DNA from 4 places in the Shewanella acanthi genome. Region 1 is predicted to be linked to each of the others. Evidence: predicted binding sites of a transcription regulator. Region 1 holds the regulator's gene; each other region holds the start of a gene.

Evidence for each region. Region 1 encodes sigma-54, which starts transcription at its own class of promoters, with help from an activator protein. Its sites were predicted from a motif close to GTTGGCACGNNNNTNGNNT; they were not measured.
Region 2: the regulator sigma-54 is predicted to act here: its motif matches at 2,502-2,520, upstream of flgF (flagellar basal-body rod protein FlgF).
Region 3: the regulator sigma-54 is predicted to act here: its motif matches at 2,753-2,771, upstream of K0H61_RS02035 (TorF family putative porin).
Region 4: the regulator sigma-54 is predicted to act here: its motif matches at 1,801-1,819, upstream of flgA (flagellar basal body P-ring formation chaperone FlgA).

The regions. Positions count from the first base shown of each region.
Region 1 is NZ_CP080413.1:603,982-609,388, forward strand. It holds gene mgtE (magnesium transporter) at 1-28, opposite strand, end outside; gene K0H61_RS02570 (HPr family phosphocarrier protein) at 194-469, opposite strand; gene rapZ (RNase adapter RapZ) at 456-1,310, opposite strand; gene ptsN (PTS IIA-like nitrogen regulatory protein PtsN) at 1,307-1,750, opposite strand; gene hpf (ribosome hibernation promoting factor) at 1,753-2,040, opposite strand; gene K0H61_RS02590 (RNA polymerase factor sigma-54) at 2,069-3,544, opposite strand; gene lptB (LPS export ABC transporter ATP-binding protein) at 3,650-4,381, opposite strand; gene lptA (lipopolysaccharide transport periplasmic protein LptA) at 4,384-4,926, opposite strand; gene lptC (LPS export ABC transporter periplasmic protein LptC) at 4,913-5,407, opposite strand, start outside.
Region 2 is NZ_CP080413.1:1,217,489-1,222,895, forward strand. It holds gene flgC (flagellar basal body rod protein FlgC) at 1-237, shown strand, start outside; gene flgD (flagellar hook assembly protein FlgD) at 262-954, shown strand; gene flgE (flagellar hook protein FlgE) at 1,020-2,387, shown strand; gene flgF (flagellar basal-body rod protein FlgF) at 2,557-3,300, shown strand; gene flgG (flagellar basal-body rod protein FlgG) at 3,313-4,101, shown strand; gene flgH (flagellar basal body L-ring protein FlgH) at 4,113-4,787, shown strand; gene K0H61_RS05520 (flagellar basal body P-ring protein FlgI) at 5,075-5,407, shown strand, end outside.
Region 3 is NZ_CP080413.1:470,847-476,253, reverse strand. It holds gene K0H61_RS02060 (hypothetical protein) at 1-85, shown strand, start outside; gene K0H61_RS02055 (DUF4240 domain-containing protein) at 270-779, opposite strand; gene K0H61_RS02050 (hypothetical protein) at 905-1,288, shown strand; gene K0H61_RS02045 (response regulator) at 1,364-2,161, shown strand; gene K0H61_RS02040 (HU family DNA-binding protein) at 2,308-2,580, shown strand; gene K0H61_RS02035 (TorF family putative porin) at 2,861-3,553, shown strand; gene rimK (30S ribosomal protein S6--L-glutamate ligase) at 3,614-4,522, opposite strand; gene K0H61_RS02025 (putative bifunctional diguanylate cyclase/phosphodiesterase) at 4,710-5,407, opposite strand, start outside.
Region 4 is NZ_CP080413.1:1,211,231-1,216,637, reverse strand. It holds gene K0H61_RS05480 (CheR family methyltransferase) at 1-722, opposite strand, end outside; gene K0H61_RS05475 (chemotaxis protein CheV) at 830-1,750, opposite strand; gene flgA (flagellar basal body P-ring formation chaperone FlgA) at 1,954-2,661, shown strand; gene flgM (flagellar biosynthesis anti-sigma factor FlgM) at 2,737-3,063, shown strand; gene K0H61_RS05460 (flagella synthesis protein FlgN) at 3,066-3,491, shown strand; gene K0H61_RS05455 (LPP20 family lipoprotein) at 3,589-4,038, opposite strand; gene K0H61_RS05450 (FlgO family outer membrane protein) at 4,035-4,667, opposite strand; gene K0H61_RS05445 (flagellar assembly protein FlgT) at 5,004-5,407, shown strand, end outside.

The DNA.
Region 1 (5,407 bases):
GTAGACTATCCGAGGCTTCTACGGGCATTTGTCCTCCAGAATGACGGCCAAGGTGATGGCGTTGGGAAAATTAGGACGTAGGATTATTTATATTGTAATTGAGCAGTGAAGAAAGCGTCGAGCTATAAACATCACAGAGTGAAATTAACTTACTGAAATTAAATAGGCTGTTAGGTTATCTGGATGGGGAGTCTTAGCAGGCTTCGTCGAACTTGGCGTCGATTAAGGCGCAAATGGCATCGAGCGCAGCTTCGGCATCCGGGCCTTCGGCAATTAATTTGATGGTTTTACCCATGCCAGTTTCGAGCATTAATAGACCAAGTACACTGGCGGCTGAGGCTTGTTTCTCACCTTGAATTAATGTGATGCTGGCATCGAACTCTGAGGCGAGCACGACTAATTTGGTTGCGGCTCGGGCATGGAGGCCGAGTTTATTGCAAATGGTGACTTGGCGTTCAAGCTTTGGCATTAGTCAGTTCCCGATGGCGTGCATTGACTTGATGTTTACCGTTACTGAAGCGTTTAGCCAGTTGCTCAGCTATATAGACAGATCGGTGTTGTCCACCCGTACAGCCAATGGCTATGGTCAAATAGCTGCGGTTATTGCGCTCAAGGTGGGGTAACCAAGTTTCGAGTAGATTCTCAATCTGCCAAATAAACTTATTGACTAAGGGTTGGCGATTTAAAAACTCTGCCACGGGTTCGTCTAAGCCCGTTAATGGCCTAAGTTCTGCTTCCCAGTGGGGATTTGGTAAAAAACGCACATCAAACATAAAGTCGGCTTCGGTGGGCATGCCGTGCTTAAAGCCAAATGATTCGAAATTGATCACCAGTTCTTTATCGACACTGCCGAGCAGAATTTGCCGAACCTGATCGCTGAGTTCATAGATATTCAAGTTAGAGGTATCTATGTAGTGATCCATCTGCTGCGATAAAGGCTCAAGCAATTTACCTTCAAGCTTAATGGCTTCCTGCAGTGAGACGCGGCTCTTAGACAAGGGGTGCAAGCGCCGGGTTTCGCTGTAGCGTTTGAGCAGGACTTTATCGCTGGAATTGAGGAAGAAGCTGATAAGTTCAGTGCCATCGGCGAGACTTGCGAGTTGTTTTTCCAACTCTTTGTCTTGCTCTGGCAAGTTACGCACGTCGACACTGATGGCGACGAGATCGTTACTGCCCTTGAGCTGCCCAAGTAAACTGCCGATTAAGGGTAATGGAAGATTATCGACGCAGTAATAGCCGAGATCTTCGAGCACCCTTAGTGCGACAGATTTTCCTGAGCCAGAGCGCCCAGACACTATAACCAGTTTCATCCAGTGATTACCTGATAGAGTTCCGTTTCATCATGGGTTTTGCGTAATTGCTTCAAAACCTGTTTGTCGCTCAGGCGCTCGGCCATCGATGACAGGGTACTTAAGTGCTGCTGACACTGTTCAGCAGGCACAAGCAGTGCAAATAAAATATCAACCGGTTGCTTGTCGATAGCGTCAAAAGCTATCGGTTCCTCACATTTAACGAGTATTGCTATGGGTTGTGCTATATCGGTTAATCTGCCATGTGGAATGGCGATACCGTTACCTATACCTGTGCTCCCCATCTTTTCGCGTGCCACTAGGCTTTCGAATATCTCTTGAGATGAGAGGGTTGGGTACTGGGCAGCGGCTAAGTCGCTGATGAGTTCCAGTACCTTTTTCTTACTGCCCGGAGTGGCGCAGGTTGTGCATTCCGGCCGCAGTATGGTACGAAGTTCCATTGTTAGTGTTTTGTTAACTTCTCTTTGTGTTTAATAACCTGACGATCAAGCTTGTCTATCAGGACGTCTATGGCAGCATACATGTCCGCATGCTCTGAAGTCGCGAAGACTTCACCACCGGTGAGATTGATCCTTGCTTCGGCGATTTGTTGCATTTTCTCAACATTGAGTACAACGTGCACATTATTGATCTGTTCGAAATGACGTTCAAGTTTTGAAAACTTTTCCTCTACATATGCCCGTAAAGATTCTGTTATCTCGACATGGTGTCCACTCAGGTTAATTTGCATAGAAACGTCCTCCGATATCCACTGTAGGTTATAAACTTTTACGCTGGTTGGATGGGGGGATCAGCATCGCTTCTCGATACTTCGCAATCGTTCTTCGGGCGACGTTAATTCCCTGTTCGGCCAGAAGTTGTGCCATCTTGCTATCGCTCAGAGGCTTCTTCTGATTTTCCGCCGCAACCAGTTTCTTAATAAAAGCTCTGATTGCTGTGGATGAACACTCACCGCCATCGTCGGTGCCGACGTGGCTTGAGAAGAAATATTTTAGTTCAAAAAGTCCCTTTGGGGTATGCATATACTTTTGGGTAGTCACCCGTGAAATGGTCGACTCGTGCATTTCAACGGCTTCGGCAATATCGTTCAGAACCATAGGCTTCATGGCTTCTTCACCGTATTCGAAGAAACCTTGCTGATACTGCACAATGCAATTTGCCACCTTAAGAAGAGTGTCGTTACGACTCTCTAGACTCTTAATAAACCACTTGGCTTCCTGCAGATGACCACGGATAAACTGACTATCAGATTGATTTTTACTGCTGCGAGCCATTGCTGCATACTGTTGATTAACATTGATTTTTGGCATGCAATCCGGATTGAGCTCGACGACCCAACGACCATTTTTCTTCGACACTGAGACATCGGGTACAACGTATTCTTCATCTATTGGGGTGATTAATAAACCAGGACGAGGGTTAAGGGTTTGGATAAGGGCAATGCTATCGCGCAGATCATCTTCCTTAAGCTTGGTCTTTCGCATCAACAATCTAAAATCGCGGGCAGCGATCAGATCCAAGTGTTCCTTGATCAGCATGCGAGCGTTATCTAGTTGAGGTGTATCAGGCGAAAAGTGAGATAATTGGATCAGCAGACACTCGCTTAAATCCCTTGCCGCGACACCGAGAGGATCGAAATGTTGGATACGCTTCAATACCGCTTCGACTTCATCGAGTTCGATATCCGGATTACCCATGGCCTCGAGAATCTCTTCGGTGCTCTGGGTCAGATAGCCCTGATCGTCGATAGCATCGATGATTGCGGTGGCAATTGCCATATCGGTGTCGGAGAAGGGGGTGAGATTTTTTTGCCACTCTAAGTGTTCGTAAAGCCCTTCGCTGGTTTCGCCTTGAAAGGGCATATCGTCTTCTCGGCTGCCACCAGGGCCGGCATTGGATGAGGCGGTGTAGACTTCATCCCAAGTCGTATCTATGGGAAGTTCGTCGGGCATGGAATCCTTAGTTAAGGATTCGGCGATATCGACGGCAGAATTATCCTGCTCGGGTGGAAGGGCGCTGGCTTCGCTGAAATCAGTATCGGCGATGGCCTGATTGCGGTCACTCGATGCGTCAAATTGCTCCTCTTCCAGCTCGAGAAGAGGATTTGAGTCTAAGGCTTGCTGGATCTCTTGCTGCAATTCCAATGACGACAATTGTAACAGGCGAATTGCCTGTTGTAGTTGTGGCGTCATTGTTAACTGTTGACCCAGTTTGAGCTGGAGTGACGCTTTCATGCTACCGCTGATCCCTACGTTATAATTTTGAATTTAGGTTACTTGTTATCTTTTTGATTGAGTCAAGAGACCTAAAATTCAAGGAGTTTGGCTCTGTTTTAGTAACTATAGCCTGAATTGTTCACCTAAGTACACAGCCCTAACTTGCTGATTGTTTAAGATCTCTGCGGGTGTCCCCTCTGCGATCAGGTTTCCGTGACTCACGATATAGGCATGCTCACACACGTCTAAGGTTTCGCGCACGTTGTGGTCGGTGATCAGCACTCCAAGCCCACGACTTTTGAGCTGTTCAATGATCTTCTTGATGTCGATAACCGAAATTGGGTCAACCCCGGCAAAGGGTTCATCGAGCAGAATAAACTTAGGATTTGCGGCAAGGGCGCGGGCAATTTCTACCCGGCGGCGTTCACCACCCGACAGTGACATGCCTTGGCTGTCACGAATATGGGTAATGTGGAATTCTTCCAAAAGATGTTCTAGCTCTTCAATCCGTTGCTCGTTATTGAGTTCTTTGCGGGTTTGCAGCACCGCCATGATGTTGTCGTGCACGGTGAGCTTACGGAAAATACTGGCTTCCTGTGGCAGATAACCAATCCCTTTACGGGCCCGTAAATGCATAGGATCGGCGGTTAAGTCATCGTTATCGATAAAGATACTGCCCTTATCGCTTTTGACCAGACCGACAACCATGTAGAAAGTGGTGGTTTTGCCAGCGCCATTTGGGCCGAGGAGCCCGACTACTTGCCCAGTTTTTACCGTGAGGCTGACATCTTTAACGACCTGACGACTCTTATAGCTTTTGGCCAGATTTTGGGCTTTTAAGGTAATTTGGGTCATTGTCAGTCCTGTTTAACAGGTTTGTCAGCGGGAGGATTTTTAAGATCTTCCTGATAATTTTCGGGCTGAATAATCGTTATTACCCGATCGTCACCATTGCCGGTACTCTCTGCAATCAGTTTTTGCTGGGTGATGTTGTAACGAATCAGGTTACCTGTCACTTGGCTACCAGCTTGATCGAGGGTTGCTTGACCTTTTAGTGTTAGAGTGCGTGAAGCCATTTCGTAGCGAATTTCTTTTGCACTGGCAGATGCAGGGCGGCCATCATCGAGGATTTGGCTATAGGTTGCAGGGTTACCCGTGGCGACTAAAATTTTGCTGTTGTCGCCCTCTGCTGAGAAAGCACGCAGCTCATTGGCTTGGATCTTGATCGAGCCCTGGGTCACTTCAACAGGACCGTAGAAGATGATTTGGTTATTTTTGATATCTGCAGTTTGGCTGACAGCCTTAATCTTGACCTCTTGCTGCAAATCACCAACTTTGGCAAAGGCGCCCATGCTGGTCATTAGCATTAGGCTGGCAAGTAATATGTTATTTTGCTTCATAGGTTCCAACTACCTGACTGGTCAATTGCACTTCCTGCGCGTTTAGATCCGCGTAAAGGCCTTGCCCCTGAATATTAAAATCTTTGCCTTTGACGTAGATGATACGGTCAGAGGTCATAATCATAGTGTTAAGATCGAGCTCTAAAAAACTGGTCGACAACGTTTGTATTGGCTCACCGGGGCTGATGGCCTCGATAATAACATTATTTTCTAATGCAACCTTACCCGTATCCTTTAACAAGCGGCCATTATCGGCTTGAATTTGCCATTGTGCTTGACCCTTATCGGGGTACACAAGGTATACAGGGCGAACAAAGTCCGTTTGGTTTTTCTGCTCGAAGTGCTCCATGTGCTGGGCGCTGACTCGGCTATTCACCTGACCCTGCTCATTAAATTCGATGCTACGCAAATCGTCGATAATGTAATCGGGTCTATCGCCATTATTCAAGGATGTATCAGTGTCGTCGCCACGTTTTTGCTG
Region 2 (5,407 bases), 610 kb from region 1:
GAAGCGTCTCAAAGTGTGTCTGTAAAGGGCATTGTTGAGAGTGATAAACCCCTATTAAAAGAGTATTCGCCGGATCATCCAATGGCGGATGCCGATGGTTTTATTTATAAGCCGAATGTGAATGTCATGGAAGAAATGGCAGATATGATTTCAGCCTCACGCTCGTATCAAATGAATGTGCAGGTAGCGGAAGCTGCAAAATCGATGCTGCAACAAACACTTGGGATGGGTAAGTAAGATGAATCATTCAGGAGGTGAGCTGTGAGCACTATTTCTACAGGAAATTCCTTCCTCGATAGTTTACGGCTTCAATCGACATCGACAACTACCACGGAAGAGAAATCTAATGGGCTGACGCAGGAAGATTTTTTCTCGCTGCTCAGTCAACAATTGTCCATGCAAGATCCATTTAACCCGGTCGATAACGATCAAATGATCTCGCAAATGGCATCTTTCTCTACCGTTGACGGTATTGCCAAATTGAATGATGAAATCGTCAATTTGAACAGCGTGATGACATCCAGCCAAGCCTTACAAGCTTCTGGTTTAGTGGGGCGTAAAGTATTACTGCCAACGGATACTGCTTATGTGTCTTCTGACACCAATGGGATGCAAGGTGTGGTCAGTACTTCTCAAAGCATCCCAACAATTACCGTCCATGTCCAAGATCAATATGGTCAAGTGGTAAGAACCATGACAGTTGATGGCAGTGCCAGCGGTAACATCGATGTTGATTGGGATGGTCTAGATGACAGTGGCCAACCTGTAGTAGCAGGCAACTACTCGTTTAAGGCGACAGGCTTAGTCGATGGGGCTTCGCAGTCGCTTGCGGTTTCAACCTATGCCCATGTGTCAAGCGTGTCCTTAGGCACTGCCAGCACTGGGGCGATTTTAAACTTAAAGGGCGGCAGCGCCTTCTTGCTCTCAGATGTACTTGCGGTCACCGAAAGTTAATTTGGCAGTTTTTTAGGATTGGACGGGTGTCCGTTTTCAAATTGAATAGATTTCAGAGGTGAAATATGTCGTTTAACATTGCATTGAGTGGCATTTCAGCTGCACAAAAAGATTTAAATACCACGGCCAACAACATTGCTAACGCCAACACCACAGGCTTTAAAGAGTCGCGTGCCGAATTTGCGGATGTTTACGCTAACTCTATTTTTGCCAACTCAAAAACCGCGGTAGGTGGGGGCGTTGCAACTAGCCAAGTGGCGCAGCAATTCCATCAAGGTAGTTTGTTGTTAACCAATAACTCTTTGGATATGGCGATTCAAGGCAGTGGTTTCTTCGTCACTTCTAATGAGTTTGGCACTCAGGACTATTCCTACACTCGTGCCGGTGCATTTAAAGTAAATGCCGACAGTTATGTGGTTGATGCTGCGGGTAACTATTTACAAACCTTCCCTGTTGATAGTGACGGTAACTCTACTTCTGTGAGTTTAAGTACGACTAGACCGGTACAAATTCCTGATACTGCAGGAAGCCCCGCGCAAACCCAAAACGTGGGTATTTCGATGAACCTTAACGCTAAGGACACCGAGCTGGATCCTGCCGCGTTCGATCCAACCGATTCAACAACCTATAACAGTGTCACTTCGATGACGATTTACGATTCATTGGGTGAGCCACATATTCTGACGTCCTATTTTGTAAAGCCAATTGGCGGTTCATTTACAGGTGAAAACAACTGGGTGGCTTTTTATGCGGTTGATGGTAATCAGGTCGATGTGGCTGGCGGTGCGGGCTCTTATAGTGCTGACTTAGATGGTGACGGCACTGCATTGGGTAATACACCTACGCTTGCACAAACTACAGGTGGTTGGGCGGGTTCTGTATTAACCTTTAATGCGGTCGGTGTCTACACCGGCAGTAGTCCTGCGACCATTACGACCGAGGCCTTAGGTGTGAGTGGCGCAGGTGTGATTGGTGCTGGTGCAGATGGTAGCCAAACCTTAACCATCAAGTTCAATAATCCAACCCAATATGCCGCTAACTTCTCGGCGACGGAATTAAGCCAAGACGGTACAACCGTTGGCCGCTTAACTAACGTTGAAATTGGTACCGATGGCTTGATTCTGGCGACTTATTCTAACGGTTCGAGTGTTCCATTAGCTCGCGTAGCTCTGGTGCGTTTTGCAAACGAGCAGGGCTTAATCCAAGTCGGTAACACCTCTTGGAAGGCCAGTATTAACTCGGGTCAAGCGATTGCGGGTGAGGCCAATAGTGGTACCTTTGGTAGCATCACTGCATCGGCGCTGGAGCAATCAAACATCGATTTGACTACTGAGCTGGTGGATTTGATATCAGCCCAACGTAACTTCCAAGCTAACTCAAGAACCCTTGAAGTTAATAACACCCTACAGCAAACCGTACTGCAAATTCGTTAAAATGCTCGTCAAAGCTAAGTGTTGCCGCCTACGGCAACACTTAGCCGCTTTCAGTCCCTTCTCGTTATCCCCGTAATTTCCTTCAGTCATATCAACCCATTAGCTGCCCAATTATTTGGCATGATGTTTGCTGTTCTACCGTAAGGTTGAAAATTTGACGGAGCAGTCTGTGGACAAGTTTCTCTACATTTCCATGAGTGGGGCTAAGCAAAACATGAATGAGTTGGCGCTGCGTGCCAACAACTTAGCCAATGCCAATACCGATGGCTTTAAATCGGATATGGCCCAGGCCAGATCGATGCAAGCGTTCGGTGAAGGCATGCCGACTCGGGTTTTCGCTATGGTCGAATCTCCGTCAACCAATTTTCGCGCAGGTCCGATTAAATCTACAGGGCGAGATCTTGATGTCGCCATCAAAGGCGATGGTTGGCTTGCCGTGCAGGCGCAAGATGGCAGTGAGGCCTACACCCGTTCTGGCAGTTTAAGCTTCGATGCCAATGGCTTACTCCACAACGACCGCGGCAATCCCATAATGGGGGACGCGGGGCCTATCGTACTGCCGTTGCCGATTGATAAAGTGACGATTTCTCAAGATGGCATTATCTCGGTTCGCCCACAAGGCGCGACCAGTGAAGTGATTGAAGAAGTGGCACGGCTTAAATTAGTGAATCCCGGCGATGAGCAAATGATGCGCGGGGAAGACGGTTTGTTTCGCCTGATGTCGGGCAATGATGCCCCAGCGAACCCCAGCGTGTATGTCGAAAGTGGGGTAGTGGAGGGCAGTAACGTCAATCCAGTGGATGAGATGGTGTCGATGATTAACATCCAAAGGCAGTTTGAATTGCAAGTGAAGATGATGAAAACCGCGGAAGAAAATGACCGCGCATCCGCTTCATTAATGCGGATTAGTTAGGAGATATAAATTATGCATCCAGCGTTATGGATTAGTAAAACTGGCTTAGACGCACAGCAAACCGATATTGCGGTGATTTCAAATAACGTCGCCAACGCCAGTACCGTCGGCTACAAAAAGAGCCGCGCCATTTTTGAAGACTTGCTCTATCAGACCGTTAACCAAGCCGGTGGGGTGAGTGCCTCAAACACTAAGTTGCCTAACGGCCTAAACATAGGTGCGGGGACTAAGGTGGTAGCAACACAGAAGTTGTTTACCCAAGGTAACATGCTGACCACGGATAACTCCCTCGATCTGATGATTGAAGGTCCAGGATTTTTCGAGGTGCAATTACCTGATGGCACAACGGCTTACACCCGTAATGGTCAATTCACCCTCGACGATACTGGGCAAATTGTGACATCGGGCGCGGGCTATGTGCTGCAACCTGCCATCACCATTCCTGAGGATGCCACTGCTATTACGGTTTCATCCGAAGGTGAAGTGTCGGTAAAAACCGCGGGTACCGCCGAGAGTCAGGTGATTGGCCAGCTCAGCATGACAGATTTTATTAACCCGTCGGGATTAGATCCTATCGGGCAAAACCTCTTCACCGAAACCGGTGCGAGTGGCACACCTATTCAAGGGACGGCGTCATTAGATGGAATGGGAGCAATTCGTCAGGGCGCGTTAGAAACCTCTAACGTGAACGTGACCGAAGAGCTGGTAAATCTCATCGAAAGTCAGCGGATCTATGAAATGAACTCCAAGGTTATTTCTGCGGTGGATCAGATGCTTGCTTACGTGAATCAGAACCTATAGAGGTAAAGATCATGGCTAGATATGTGGTATTGGCCGTTGCACTTTTGCTCGGAGCTTGTAGCTCAACACCTAAAAAGCCGATTGCGGACGACCCCTTTTATGCGCCTGTGTACCCCGAAGCGCCGCCAACCAAAATCGTGGCGACAGGGTCAATTTTTCAGGACAGCCAAGCGGCGAGCCTATATTCGGATATTCGCGCCCATAAGGTTGGCGACATTATCACTATCGTGCTGAAGGAATCGACGCAGGCGAAGAAAAGTGCGGGCAATCAGATCAAAAAAGGCTCTGATATGAACGTCAATCCACTCTATGCCGGTGGTAAAAACGTGACCATCAGTGGTGTGCCCTTGGATTTTGGCTACAGCGACAGTATGGACACCAAGCGTGAGTCCGATGCTGATCAAAGCAACAGCTTAGATGGCAGCATATCGGCCAACGTCATGCAGGTGCTCAATAACGGTAATTTAGTGGTGCGCGGTGAAAAGTGGATTTCCATTAACAATGGTGATGAATTTATCCGCGTCACAGGCATAGTGCGCTCTGAGGATATCAAACCCGATAACACCATTGATTCCACGCGTATGGCCAATGCCCGTATTCAATATAGCGGGACAGGCACCTTTGCCGAAGCGCAGCAGGTGGGCTGGCTTAGCCAGTTCTTTATGAGCGACTGGTGGCCATTCTAGGGCGTGTTTACATTTCAGGGTTATTTTTGCAGCGGTTTGGCGGGTGTTTATGCAAGGAAAAGTCCGTGCAGTGTAGTTGTTCTACATAAACGGACGCTAACGCAGCAGAAAAGCCTGCCAAACGCTGCCCGAAGGGTTCGCTAGGCAAGCGCTTACTCTTTGTCACTCGTCATTTGAGTAGAATAACTACACGTCACTCCTCGTTTCGCGAGTACGAGCTTGCCATAACGAACAAAATTTAATCTCGAAAGGTCAACACGCCCTGGGAGCCCATCATGAAATCAATCATGAAATTAAAACTCGTACTAGCCGTTGCCATCTTGGTGTGTTCATTACCAAGTCATGGTGAGCGGATTAAAGATCTTGCCGATATTCAAGGTGTTCGCAGTAACCAACTGATTGGTTACGGTCTAGTGGTCGGTTTACCCGGCACTGGCGAAAAGACCCGCTACACCGAGCAAACCTTTATGACCATGCTGAAAAATTTCGGGATTAACTTACCAGATAATTTCAGACCCAAAATCAAAAACGTCGCCGTAGTGGCAGTGCATGCGGATATGCCGGCTTTTATTAAGCCCGGACAGGATTTAGACGTTACGGTTTCGAGCCTCGGTGAAGCC
Region 3 (5,407 bases), 130 kb from region 1:
CGCACCATGGGAATGCGGTTTGAAGTGTGAATTTGACTCGCGTAAACAGGGATTTCAATGCCTCGAAATGCGTAACGAGCAATAAGCTCAACTTGGAAGAATGGTATTCACGGATAGGTTATTAACGAGTCTCCTAAGCCCAAAAACAAAAAGCCGCTAAATCGCAGCTTTCATCTCCACATCTAACCCCTTGCGACTTAAACCAAAGCCCGCTTTAAACACACTTTACGGCTAAGTTAGCCAGCTTTTTAAGCTCTTAAGCATCCAGCCTAAAAAGGAAATCTAGCACTTAATAGGGGATATTGCTGCCTTAAGTCCTTAGGTTTAGTGCTGAACTTTTTACCTACTGGTGTTGCTTTACCCGATGGCATAAAGGGAAGCTCTTTACCGGTTCTGTCTTCAAATAATTGGCCTGCGATCAAATCATAATCTTCAATAAATGGATAGGCATAACCGTCTTTTTCCGGCCAGACACTGAGTTGACCTAAGCTGTCGGGATTGGCAATCACTTCGTCGTATTTCGCTTGGCCAAGGGAGATAAGAAAACTACGAAACTCAGCAAAGGCATAGTCTGAGTCACAGCCTGTAATGATGTAAGCCGCTCCCCACAGGGACCAAAGATAACTGCGACGCATTTGTTGACCGAACATTTTATCGAAGGCCTTTAATTCCTCGTCATCCAACACGGACAGCTTGTCTTTTAAAGACTGCCCTATAGATTCTTGCGATTGCGCAGCTTCGGTACGGGTTACCAGCGCCCAAAATTCAACTTCAGTCATTACTAAACCTATATTATCCTGCTTCAGCAAAGGCACTATTCTACATGATATTCGGCTTATGCTGGACTCGATTAGGCTCTTTTCCTACACTGACTCATCCTTAAATATCCTAAACGATTTAAGCTATGCCAAAACGCCTGCTACTGTTAATCCTTCTCTATACTCTGTTCGCTATTGTGGCCCTATGGCGCGCCGTTGCCACCGCATCCTTCGATTTATTCACCCTAGGGGTGTTGCCCGTATTAGCTGGCATTATGATGCGTGCTCCTTGGGCCAGCGTAGTGCTCAAGGTCTATCTTGCACTGCAAACACTGGGCTTTACGGCATTGGGAATTACCGCCATCATCGCCTATCGAGTCACTCCAGAAGATGTTAAGGTCATCTTGGCAGGGCATAACATCCCGATGTTACCGCTAGTTGCCAGTATTATTTTGCTATTACTTATCCAGTATTGGATTGCCTTCTCGAAAGTGAGTCATCGATATTTACGCCAGAGCACGAATCAATAAACCTAGGTTGCTAAGCGGTAATTTCTGTCCTAAGTTAACAACTTAACTAAATTTTCAGCGTGCGTCCTGGCCACTATGACCCAGTTATCCCCCGATGAATTATCCATATTGATTGTCGAACCCTCGGAGATCCAGCGGCGGATCATCATTAAGCATCTGCAGCAGGAAGGAATCATCAGCATACAGAGTGCCGCCAATATTACCGAGGCTAAAGGACTGATAGAAAGGCATAAACCTGATCTTATCGCCAGTGCGATGTACTTTGAAGATGGTACGGCGAAGGAGTTTTTAGACTACTTACACGCCCTTCCAGAATGCAAAGATATCCAATTTATGTTGGTCTCCAGCGAGTATCGCCGCGAACAATTAGAAGTGTTTCGCCAATCTGGTGTTGTCGCTATCCTGCCAAAACCTTTTAATGCCGAGCATTTAGGCAAGGCACTCAATGCCACTATCGATTTTTTAAGTCACGATGAATTAGATTTAAGCCACTTTGATGTGAAGAGCTTACGGGTATTGGTCGTTGATGATAGCCGCATGGCCCGTAACGTGATTAAGCGGACAATTGCCAATTTAGGCATCGAGCATATCACCGAGGCGGAAGATGGCGCACAGGCGATTGAACTTATGCGGGACCAGCTGTTCGACTTAGTCATCACCGACTACAACATGCCCAGTGTCGATGGTCTCGCCCTCACCCAATATATTCGTAACGAAAGCCAACAATCCCATATTCCCATTTTAATGGTGTCCTCCGAAGCCAACGAAGCCCACCTGAGCAACGTCTCACAAGCGGGGGTGAATGCCCTATGTGACAAGCCATTTGAGCCCAAATTAGTTAAACAAATACTGTACCAACTCCTTGAAGAATAAAACCTAACTCGCATCTAGTGTAAAAATTTAGCTTTTTTGCTACACGGATTACACTCCCATGCAGTAAAGGGCTTTCCAACTCCAAATCCTTGTGGCATGTTAGGTATGCTTAATTAACAAATCTACGGAAAGAAGAGACAACACAAATGAACAAGACTGAACTTATCGCCAAGATTGCTGAAAATGCCGATTTAACCAAAGTTGAAGCAGCACGTGCATTAAAATCATTCGAAGCAGCTATTACTGAATCAATGAAAAACGGTGACAAAATTTCTATCGTTGGATTTGGCTCATTTGAAACCACTACCCGTGCAGCTCGTACTGGCCGTAACCCACAGACTGGTAAAGAAATTCACATCGCTGAAGCCACTGTACCTAAGTTCAAAGCGGGTAAAACATTGCGTGATAGCGTTAACTAAGTCTATAAGACACTAATTTGAGAAAACGCCTCCCCCAGTGTGAGGCGTTTTTTTTGGTCAAAATGCTTAAATATTGCACGCCCGCAGTGCATTAACGCTCTATTTTAGAGCAATTAAAAACATTTAATTAACACAAAAATGTTTAACGCATTGTTTTTTAAGAAATTGAAATAGTGGCATGTGATTAGCAGTTCACTCCTCAGAAAAAACCATGATGCACCAATGTCAGCAAAGCGCCGACATGAGTGAATCGATAAATAAGTCAATCGAGGGGATGAAGATGAACAAATCACTGTACAGCGTGTTGGCATTATCGACGGGACTGTTAATGACGGCCAATGCCTTTGCGGCCGTTTCAGGCAATATAGGTGGAACTTCTAACTATTTGTGGCGCGGTGTATCACAAACGGGCAATGGTGCAGCGATACAAGGCGGTATCGACTACAGCCATGACTCTGGTTTTTACGCTGGAACTTGGGCATCGAACGTTGATTTTGGTGACAGTACTAGTTACGAGCTTGACCTCTATGCCGGCTATAGCGGCAATATTACCGAGGAGTTAGGCTTTGATGTTAGCTACTTATACTATGCCTACCCTGATTCAGACAGCAGTATCGATTTTGGCGAGCTGCATGGCGCATTAACTTGGAAATGGCTCGAAGTCGGTTATTCCCATGTGATCAACGCGGGCAACGATGTGGCTGCAGCCCCATTAGATGAAAAGGATATGAGCTACTTTGAAGCGAACGCTTCATTCCCTGTGACTGAAAAGCTCAATCTGTCATTCCACTACGGTTACTCAAGCGGTGATGTGGTTGAAGGCTGGTTCGATGAAGACAGCTACTCAGACTACAACGTGACCCTCAGCACGGACACAACTATTGGTACAGTGTCCTTTATGGTGTCTGACACCGATTTGCACGGTGACGACGCTAAAGTCGTGTTAGGTTACTCTTTCGGTTTCGATCTCTAACTCGTTAACCAACGAATAAAAATGCCACCCTAGCGTGGCATTTTTATGGAGAATATCCGTTTAAGCAATAATGGGGCGTTTCGATTTATTATTCGCCGCCACCATTTTCTCTATATATTCGACAATCGGCTCAGTGACAGAAATGCCCGTCGTTTGCTCAATCCCCTCTATACCAGGTGCTGAATTCACCTCTAGAATCAGCGGCCCACGGTTTGAGCGCAAAATATCCACCCCGGCAACGACTAACCCCATTGCCTTAACCGCAGCCACAGCCATCTTACGCTCCTCTGGGGTAATTTTTACTTTCTCACCGCAACCACCTAAATGTAGATTAGAGCGGAAATCCCCTTCGGGTCCTTGGCGTTTCATCGAGGCGACCACCTTATCCCCAACAACAAAGCAGCGAATATCACTGCCGTTGGACTCTTTGATGTATTCCTGCACTAGGATGTTTGCCTTGAGCCCTAAAAATGCCTCAATAACACTCTCTGCCGCTGTTTTCGTTTCGGCGAGTACCACACCAATACCTTGTGTGCCCTCCAGTAATTTGATCACTAAGGGAGCACCACCCACCATATTAATAAGATCGGGTATGTCATTGGGTTTATTGGCAAATCCCGTAATGGGCATGCCTATGCCCTTCCGAGATAACAACTGCAGCGCTCTTAATTTATCACGGGAACGGGCAATGGAAATGGAGTCATTTGCAGAGTAAACGCCCATCATTTCGAACTGGCGCACCACGGCACAGCCGTAAAATGTCACACTGGCATGAATACGTGGGATGATGGCATCAAACCCAGTTAAATCTTCACCTTGGTAATGAATACTAGGCTTAATGGAATTGATGTTCATGTAGCAATTTAAGGTATTAATCACCACCGCCTCATGCCCACGGCTCTCACAGGCCTCGACTAGGCGACGGGTTGAATACAACTCGGGGAACTGAGAAAGAATACCTATTTTCATGAAAAAATGACCAAGTTAAACACGCAAAATGAAGGCTCTACGCAATAAATGCGGCGCGGTAAATCACATTCCAAATGCTATATGCACCAGAAAGGGGCGCTGATAGTTGTCTATTGCTCAGTGTAAAGCAAGTAAATAATCCTCACCAGACGAAAACCGCCCTGCGAGATCTCAGGATAGCGTAAATTCACTTAGCATCGAGTAATGGAAGGATGAACTTGGCTTCAAATTCACTGGCATCGATCGGACGGGAAAAAAAATAACCTTGCAGCACATTACAACTACGCTCGGTACAAAAGTTCGCTTGTTCAAGGGTTTCAATACCTTCGGCAACAGCCATCACATTAAAACCCTGGGCGAAGTTTAAAAGTGCGGCGAGCAATCTCGTGTCTTTTTCATCGTGATCATAGGAGGCGATGAAACTCTTATCGATTTTCAAGATACTAATGGGAAAGTGTTTTAAATGCTCTAGGGTTGAGAATCCTGTACCAAAATCATCTAAAGCAAAACGAACACCTAAGTCATTAATTAAATTGAGTACCCTAGCGCGCTCACTGGGCTCCTCAATCAATCCACTCTCAGTAATTTCCAATTCCAAAGCTTCAGCAGGCAGTGCGGACTCCCTCAATGCGTGCAGGATTTTGTCGTAAAGATGCGCATTTGCTAGTTGGGAAGCTGATAAATTAACTGCAATAGTCAATTTGTGCCCAATCGGTTGCAGCATATCCAGCCAGCGCTTGGCTTGCTTGCAGGCATCGAGTAAAACCCAGTCACCAATTTCTTCCATAAAGCCGATTTCTTCTGCAATCGGTAAAAACTGATCAGGTGAGATTAGGCCATCCTCTGCATGCTCCCAGCGGATCAGCGCCTCCATACCTACCAAAC
Region 4 (5,407 bases), 610 kb from region 1:
GCAGCGAATTGCCGCAGGATTTTGGCCTTTGCCTCTGGGGCAAAATAAATCAGCACATTTCGGCAAAAGATAATGTCGAATTTACCGAGTAAGGTATAGCTCTCAAGTAAATTGTGCGCGCGAAAACTCACTAAGCGTTTAACGTTATCCTTTACTTTCATATTGCCCGAAGGTAATGGATCAAAAAACTGCCGCTTGCGCTCCTCGGATAATCCTCTGGCCAAGGCTAATCCATCATATTCCGCGTGCTTACAACGCTCCAACATAGATGGCGATAGGTCCGTTGCTTGAATAGAAGCACCACCGGCAAGGGCTCCTGGCTTTTTCTGCTGATATTCTAAAATGGTCATCGCCAACGAATAGGGTTCTTGACCCGATGAGCAAGCTGCAGACCAAATCTTTAATGGACGTCCCAAGCGGGCATATTCGGGTAATAATGCATTACCAAGCAATTCAAATGGATAACGATCACGAAACCACAGGGTTTCATTAGTTGTCATTGCATCTATCACTTCTGCCCGCAATGCGCGCTCGGTGGGTTTCATCGAATGTTTAACCACATCGGATAATGAAGGCAAATTGTACTTGCCCATCAGGGGAGCAAGGCGGCTACGCACGAGATATTGCTTATTCTCACCCAGCACGATGCCACTGTGTTGTTCTAAGAACAACCTAAACTGGTTGTATTCAGCCTCAGCGAGTGATTTGTTTTGCACATTCACGTCCTAAATCCTATCGCAAGCACCCAAATAAGTGCAAAAACATCATGTTACAAGCTACTGATTATAGCGAAAAGCCAAATTCAGCACTAACCCACGCCCTAAAATCACTACAAGCTTAAATGTTTGTTAACTGCAGCGGCTAATTCGTCAGGGTTAAATTTAGCAATAAAATCATTGGCGCCGACTTTTTGCACCATAGCTTGGTTAAATACCCCGCTGAGGGAAGTATGTAACACCACTTTGATGTGCTTGAGTTTAGGATCATCACGGATTTCCGCCGTGAGGGTATAACCATCCATCTCCGGCATCTCAATGTCAGAAATAATCAACGGGATTTCATCTGCCACATTGGTCATTTCACTCGCGATAGATTTTAGCTTAGCTAGCGCTTCACGGCCGTCTTTGGCAGTATCGATTTGCAAATTCAATGATTCGAGGGCACGAATAATCTGCTTACGGGCGACCGCAGAATCATCAATCACCATAATATGGAAATGTTGATTTCTATCGATGGTCAGCTTTTCATTCAGTTCGTCACTGATGGCGGTTTTGACCGGTGAAATCTCATCGAGAATTTTTTCCACATCGAGAATTTCGACCAGTTCACCTTCAATTTCAGTCACGGCAGTCAAATAGGAATATCGCCCTGCTCCTTGGGGCGGCGGCATAATGGCTTCCCAATTCATGTTGATAATGCGCTCAACCGAGCTTACCAAAAATCCCTGCACACTGCGGTTATACTCGGAGATAATAATGAAGCAGTTCTCAATATTTTCGAGGGGGCGACCACCGGTTGCCGCGCTCAAATCGATGACCGAAATAGTGGTGCCACGAATATGGGCAACACCTTTCACATAGGGATTAAGTTTAGGCAGCAGAGTCAAAGGTGGACATTGCAAAACTTCTTTAACTTTAAATACGTTAATCCCAAAGCGTTGCCGACCATTTAATTTGAATAGCAGTAGTTCTAAGCGGTTTTGACCAACGAGCTGGGTGCGTTTATTGACTGAATCAAGAATACTCGACATAAGTCTGCCTTGTTGTTCTGTTTATGCTTGGCCTTAAGACTCATGCGAGTATAGGCACATTACTTGCTTGACTTGAAAATAAGTAACTGTAATCGAAACTGAGTCAATCTTCTGACATACAGATCCAATTTTCACACAATCATCAGCTTCGAATTTGATAAAAGTATAGGTGCAATCTGGCGTTACAAGCTAGTGTATTCATTATGAAAGTAAATTTTGGCATTTTTTTTATCCCCCTTGCGTTCCTTGTCTCTCCTTTAGCCAAGGCGGAACCCATAGTGCCCAGCGTATCGACCATCAGCGAATTAGCTAAAGCCCTTGTTAATGAAAAAATTTCGGTACCAGAAAATGCCAAGGTTGAAATCCTACCGCAAAATTTAGATGCAAGAACACTACCTTCTCAGTGCTCAACACCCATTAAAGTTGAATTGGCATCACAGCGAGAAATTAGTCGTAACAATACCTTAAAAGTCAGTTGCGAGACTCCCGACCTCAGCTACCCTTGGCAAATCTTTATGTCTGTTAGGGTCGAGATCCTATTTCCCGTGGTCGTAGCCAGTGAAACCCTTGCACCGGGTGAACTCATCTCCCCAAACCAAGTTGAAATCCGCTATGTCGACCAAAACACGCTGCGCGGACTGCAATTTAACGACACATCCCAATTATCTGGGGTTAGAGTTAAACGCCGAGTCGCCAAAAACACCCCGATTTTTGCGAATAACCTGTGTTTTGTGTGTAAGAATGATTCGGTATCGATTTATGTTCGCTCAAATAATTTTACCTTAAAAACTTTGGGGGAGGCGCTGCAGGATGGCAATGTCGGTGACCAAATAAGAGTCAAAAATAGCAAGTCAAACAAAGAGCTGGATGCTATAGTGACGGCCATTGGCGAAGTTGAAGTAAGAATGTAAAATTCGCTAAAGCTTTTCAGGAAGCGGCCGATACCCCAGTTAAGAAATCCCGTATACACGACGCTGGAGCCTCACATGGCAATTGATATTAGCAAATTAAATACAACAACGACTTCGCAAGTTCGTTCAAATACCGCTAAGAAAAATAGCGAAAGCGAGGTATCTACTCAGGTATCGGCTAAATCGACTCCACAAAAAAGTGACTCTGTTGTCATTACGGCTCAAGCTCAGCAGTTACAAGGTGCTCAGACGAAAATGGCCAGTCTTCCTGAAGTCGATCAGAAAAAAGTCGCAGAGATTAAGCAAGCGATTGCTGAGGGTCGCTACAAAATTGATCCTGAAAAATTGGCAGCCAATATCGCCAGCTTTGAAGCTGAATTAAACGATCTTAATAACGAGTAACTATGACGCCCATTGCTGAACTGGTCGACAAACAACAAGCCCATTTGGATGTACTTAAGCAAATCATCGTCAACGAAAAAGGCGCTTTGGTAGACCAAAACGCCGATTTGCTATTGTCCCTTGCTGCCGAAAAATCCGATTGTTTAAAAACGCTTAAAGCAAACGACGAGTTCATTGCTCAGCATCCCGAGATTGGGTTACTGACAGAGCAGCAGGACCTCGCCACTAAAATGGCCACGGTCAAGCAAACCCTAGCAGAATGCAAAGCGTTAAATGCTCAAAATGCTAGTCTTATCGAGATGAATATTGCAAGCCTTAATCGCTTTGCCCAAGCATTACAGGCAAGTCGAAATGCCACGAGTCTCACCTATAACGAAAAAGGCAAAACGTCGACGATATCAAGCTTAGGTAATGATATTAAAGCTTAAGGTTCAGGATACCACTGACTGAAATCAGCGATATGAAATCCATTAAAAAGCCGCGACATCGACGCGGCTTTTTAATGAGCGAAAATTTCATGTCACACTAGAAATAAGTAACTTCTTTGATTCGCTGTGGGCGGCTTTGCTGTTGGTAGAGCTGCCATACTTGAGCGAAATCTAGCTCCAACTCAGTCACATAATGATCACCCGCAGGATAACTTTTCACGACCCTAGCCCCACGAATAATCCCCGTCACCGAGGCTTTTACATTATCATCGGTTAGCATCCATTCACTCACACTACTATTGGCGGTAATTTTCTGGCCATAAACCTGCTCGGCTAACTCACGGTAAGCCACAATTTTTGAAGCCTGCATCGCCATCAGTACCCGTTGTGATTGTTCTTTTGCCGGCTGAGTCGCTAAAGGTGCATAGCCGATAGCCGTCAGTTTGGGAAAACTTGGGGGTGGCACATCCTCCCACTGAACGTATCTATCTTTGCTGCTACAGGCAGTCAGCATCAGTAAGGCCACTAAGACAAAAAAGGGTTTCATTTGTTATCTCCTAACACGCGAACTTCGTTCATTCCCGGTGCGGATTGACGATATAAAATGCCATCGTGGGACACCACCTGCTCAGAACGCTGCAGGTAATTGCCAAGTTCTTTTTGGGTAATAAAGGTCTGAGAGGTCGACACCACCCGATTGTTACTGATGGTAACAATACGAGTGTTAATCGCCATGCCATTTGTCGCTGGGCTCATTGTCGAGACGACTAAATGGTCGACAGGCAGGTTGGTTGATAACTTTTGCCACTCGCGCGTCAAAATAAAATCACCTTCTTCAGTCACTCTTATGCCATCACCTAAATTTAAATCCACCACATTGAACTGAAAGCTATGCAGTGACGCCATTAACCCCTGCTGTAATTGCAGGGCAAAGGCGTTGGTACTATTCAAGTCCCCAACTAGTACAGGCGTTAGAACAACCAAAGGCTGATCAGGACGCAAAGCATCATTTTGCTGTGTTAACTCAGTCGTAATACGCTGTGATATATGATTGATAACTGCCGTCGGCGGCAATCCATTGCCGTCAACAAAGCTCGGTTTTGGCGGCTCTTTTGTGCCAGAAGCACAACCTGCCAACACTAAAATTGCCATATAAATTAATGCACGTTTGAGCATTAGTCTTACCTCAATGGTTATATGCGGTCACAAATGACCCATTACCTTTGCCACTTTGTCTTATGGCTAGCAATTATCAGACCAGGTTAAGAGTATTTGCAAAGGACGCATGTTGAGAAATACCTCAGCTATCTCCCTGCAGAGTTGTTATCGACCTCAATTCTGTATCCTTAAACCTCAGTAGTCACCCGCAATATTACCCGCTCAATAACAGGCACAGAATTTGCTTTAACTCGGCTAAATAAATAACGTCAGTAAATCGGCAGATCCTGACTTTTGGCTGTCACACAGTTTTGTCGTGGCAGAGCGTAGTAACTTTCGTTAAGGACTCTATTAATGAACAAAATAAGTACCACCTTGCTCATGATTGGGAGCCTTACGCTATTTGCAATACCCGCTAAAGCCGAGTGGGTGAATGCCAGCGGTGATGCCACTATTATCAATGGCAATGTGACCCAAGCGCGGGAAGAAGCCATCAATCAAGCCGTGAGCTATGCAACCCTCAATACTGGCATCCAGATTTCCAGCGAGCAGCAAACCACTAACGGCAACCTCACTCAAAATAACTTTTCCATTAATCGCAATGCCCAGGCGATCAGTATCCAGTTAGTGAGTGAACGGATTGAAGGCAATAGAATATATGTGTCCTTAAGACTCGACCTCAATGACGATCCCACGCAACAGTGCCCTGCGGGTCAGCTAAAGGCGGCCATTCTTATTCCCCAAGCACAAATTAAAGA